One region of the Enterococcus camelliae genome, then DNA from elsewhere that is predicted to be linked to it. Evidence: riboswitches for the same ligand, from Rfam matches in the RefSeq annotation. Region 1 holds a riboswitch; the other holds the start of a gene.

Region 1 (2,205 bases):
GTCGAACAAATAGTTCAAATTCCCAAAAGGTATATTCAGGTGTTGTGACTGGATAATAGATGAGGGCACCTAAAACAGTCAGGTTTTCAATCATCATAATAGCCTTTCCCTGCTGAATTTTTTGCAAGAAGCGATCGTATTCATCTGGTCTGTAAGGATGAGGATCCACTTCAATGGTCATCGTTTGTTGGCTGATCTGCCACAATTGTTTTTTTTCATCAGGATTGACTATACCTACTTTGATTTCCAATGCTTCGCATCCTTTCTTTAGGCTTATTTCTGTCGACAAGCAAAATGTTGAACCTTTTTTCAAGGCTCGTGCTGGACTTACCCTCGTGATCTACGTGGTGTTTTTCTATGAATCTGCGATGAATTGCTATAACTAAGGCTAACTATCCCATCGTTCCATTGTATATGCCATTTCCCAAAAGCGGAGTTCATAGATACTGCTTCGATAGAAAGCTTGTTTCATTGCTTCGCGTTCTTGTTCATCCACTTCACTGGCTGCTTGATTGGTCAAGTCAAGCATTGTTTGGACATCCTCCGTATAGGCTTCGCTATCATAGGTGGCAATCCATTGCTGATACAAAGAAACAGGTGATCCCTCAGCAATCAGACGTTTGCCAATCTCATTATACAGCCAATAGCATGGCAATAGACTGGCTATTGTCCGCTGAGTGGTTCCATGATAAAGTTGCTCGTACATATGGTTAACATAATTGTATGCACTAGGAGCAATGGGTGTTAACTGAATTTCATCAGAAGAAATGGCAAGTTGCTGGAAGAACGCTTTTCGAATTTCAACTTCGCCATTCTTTAGATTTTCTGCATTCGCTCTTAAAAATTCAGCTGTGCGAGCATCACTACTTTTTTGAGCAGCTAGGCCATGAATTTTTCCAAACTCTTCTAAATAATAGCGATCCTGCAATAAATAGTATCGGAACACGGAGGGTGCTAGTTCGCCGGAAGCAATCTCCTTGATAAATGGATGTTTATAACTTTTAATCCAAACGGGTTGTGCCATATCGAATAATTGATCTGTGAACTTTGTCATTTTAACCTCTCCCACTAACAAATTATTTTTTGATGTCTTATTGTAGACAATGGATACTAATCAAAAAAAGCCCAACATTTTCATGCGGGCGCCTACTCAGAATAATCATTCTTTGCTCAGCTCCCTACGCTAGTACTAACTAGATCAGGTAATATGGGTAATTCTCAGCCATCAGGCACCCCAGCTTCTTTTTTAAAATTATAACAAGCCTTTTCTTTGCTGTCAAAATTATTTTAAATCGCTTTCTTTTAACGACAATTGTTTTTTGATGCAAAAAAAAAAGAGACCTAGCAGGATTTATTGTTTTTTTCCGTCATACATTTCATGATGGAGTGTCTATTTGTTGCTCCAACGTTGACTTAAACACCTGCTAGGCCATATTCAGTTAGTAAGGAATTCGTCAATCTCCCACGCCTTTCTAAAATTTGTAACCTTTAATTCACTTTCACATAGTCAATTACCCTATGTTTCAACTAGCTTTTTGTTTCACTGACTTTGTATTCACTGTGTTGCCTTACAAACTCATTTGACTCAATTTAACTAATTGTGGGAATCATTGGTTCCTTACAAGTTCATTATAAGGGATGGCGTCTTTTTTTGCAAGCGTTTTCTATTAAAAATTCTTTTGCTTTATCAGGCATTCTCGATTCTTCCTCTTAACAAACAGGGTATAATAAATACAGTTGCTAACAGATTACGAAAGGAGCCTTTATGAAACAATCAACCGAAGAAGCATTGACTACACTTTACAATCTCATTCTTAATCCTCGGACGCGTGATTGGGAACGTCAACAATTAGAGACTGCCAAACAACGTCTGTACAATCATGAGCGCTTAGCGGATACACTTGCCCAGCTTGAAGTCGTTCTTCGTCCTTTGGCTACACGACACTCACTCACACCCGATGTTGCCGAATTTTACGCAACGTTAGCCGGCAATTCTGATTTCTCACAACCTTTTGATGATCACCTTCATTTTACCAAGGATGGTCCGTTTATCGAACGAGCAATTTTCGCTGGTGGTTGCTTTTGGTGTATGGTAGAACCATTTGAGACACGAACAGGTATTTTAGCTGTTTATTCAGGCTATACTGGTGGGTCAACTGCTAATCCTAGCTATGAAGAGGTTTCTAGAGGACAATCAGGCCACGT
Region 2 (2,205 bases), on a different contig from region 1:
TTGAATGGACCAATACCAATCCTTACTTACAAACCAAAGCCGAAAAAATCAATGAAATCTATAAAAATGGAACCCCTCTTCAAAAGAAAATTGCTAGCGTCTTTTTAGAAACGTTCCTTTTCTACTCAGGTTTTTATACCCCACTTTACTATCTTGGAAACAATAAATTAGCCAACGTTGCTGAGATTATCAAGTTAATTATTCGTGACGAATCCGTCCATGGAACTTATATCGGTTATAAATTCCAATTGGGCTTCAACGCATTGCCAGAGGAAGAACAAGCTTCTTTAAAGGATTGGATGTACAACTTATTATTTGAGCTGTATGAAAATGAAGAAAACTACACCGATGAACTGTATGGTGAAATTGGTTGGGCTGAAGAAGTCAAAGTCTTCCTACGATACAATGCCAATAAAGCCTTAATGAATATGGGGCAAGATCCTCTATTTCCTGACGGTGCCAACGATGTCAATCCAATCGTGATGAATGGTATCTCAACTGGGACAAGCAACCATGACTTCTTTTCACAAGTCGGCAACGGCTATCTACTAGGCTCAGTCGAAGCAATGAAAGATGAAGACTATCTTATCGGCTTTGATTAATCCCCCATCTCTTTAGTGGTGCATCAGCAATTGCTTTTCTATTGCTGATGCATCACTATTTTTTTTAATCTCGTAGCAACTAGCCAATTCACCCATTCTTTGCTACACTAAATTGGAATAGAACATTTGGGGTGCCCAGAGGCTGAGAACATACCCATTGAACCTGATGCAGTTGATCCTGCCGAAGGGAAATGTTAGGAAGAACCTATCCTTTTTGCTGTCTCGCATCCCTCTTTGCTTCTATCACTAGAAGAAAAAAGGGATGCTTTTTTCTTTGTAAAAGGAGGACATACTGTGAATAACGACGAACAAGAACGCCTGTTGCTCGCAACACTGGAGCAGACGCAAGAACAGCTACTGACTATCCTAGAAAGATTGGTGGGATTTCACACAGAATCCCCACCCGCTCGGAATACAAACGAGCTGCAACTGTATCTGAAAGAGACTCTTGAAAAGCTGGATTTTACGGTGGAAACTGCGCCGTTTTATAGGCAGGATACATTGCTTTGGGCTACAAAAGAAGGCACGGATCCTGAGCATTACCAAAGCTTAATCTGGAATGGCCATGTCGATGTCGCTGCACTGGAGTCACTCGCTAACTGGCAGACCAATCCGTTTGAGTTGGTAAAGAAAGGCTCTCGGCTATTTGGACGTGGAGTCAGTGACATGAAAGGATCGGTTGCGTGTGTTATTTGGTTAGTACAAACCTTTCATCAATTGAAGATTCATTTGCCAGGCACTCTCCTTTTGCAATCCGTTGTAGGGGAAGAAGCAGGCGAAGCTGGGACCAAAAAATTACTCGAATCTGGTCAAACAGCAGACTTTGCAATTGTTGGTGACACGAGTGATTTACAGTTTCAAGGTCAAGGTGGCGTCATTACTGGCTGGATTCAATTGAAAAGCCCCGAAACCTTTCACGATGGCAATCGGATGAAGATGGTACACACTGGTGGAGGACTTTTTGGTGCCAATATGATTGAAAAAATGACCATCCTGATTCAAGCGTTACAGACTCTGGAACGACATTGGGGCATTATGAAGTCCTATCCTGGATTTGAGCACGGGACAAATACGATTAATCCCGCCTATATTGAAGGTGGGATTCATCCCGCATTTGTGCCGAACAATTGCCGGCTATGGATTACTGTCCACTTCTATCCAAATGAATCGATTGAACAAGTGACAAGTGAAATTGAAGCACACATTCTTGCCACAGCCAAAGCAGACCCGTGGATGAAAGAAAATCTCCCTACATTTGAATGGGGTGGTGAATCCATGCTTGTAGATAAAGGAGAAGTCTTTCCGCCACTAGCACTTGATCCTACCCATCCAGCAATGCTTGAATTGGCCAAAAGTCATGAAGCGCAAACAGCATCAAAACCCACTACTACCATGTCTACATCTGTTTCCGATGGTGGATGGTTTGGTGCCTATGACATTCCAGCTGTGGTATATGGACCTGGTGAATTATTGCAAGCACACAGCGACAACGAATCCATTGAACTGGACCAATTACTTACCTACAGCAAAATACTAGGAATCTTCCTATTACGTTGGCTTTCCACCAAGAAGACCGTGTGAACAATCCTTAACCAAAAGAAAA

The links. Region 1 has a riboswitch for thiamine pyrophosphate ahead of tenA (thiaminase II). Riboswitches for the same ligand answer to the same signal wherever they lie in the genome.
Region 2: linked by a shared signal. The riboswitch ahead of ACFSR0_RS02300 (acetylornithine deacetylase) and the one ahead of tenA (thiaminase II) in region 1 are both predicted to bind thiamine pyrophosphate.

What each region holds. Positions count from the first base shown of each region.
Region 1 is NZ_JBHUMO010000044.1:171,675-173,879, forward strand. Features, by position in the region: gene ACFSR0_RS07835 (GNAT family N-acetyltransferase) at 1-250, opposite strand, end outside; gene tenA (thiaminase II) at 389-1,054, opposite strand; TPP riboswitch at 1,159-1,247, opposite strand; gene msrA (peptide-methionine (S)-S-oxide reductase MsrA) at 1,766-2,205, shown strand, end outside.
Region 2 is NZ_JBHUMO010000012.1:39,482-41,686, forward strand. Features, by position in the region: gene nrdF (class 1b ribonucleoside-diphosphate reductase subunit beta) at 1-602, shown strand, start outside; TPP riboswitch at 720-809, shown strand; gene ACFSR0_RS02300 (acetylornithine deacetylase) at 897-2,183, shown strand.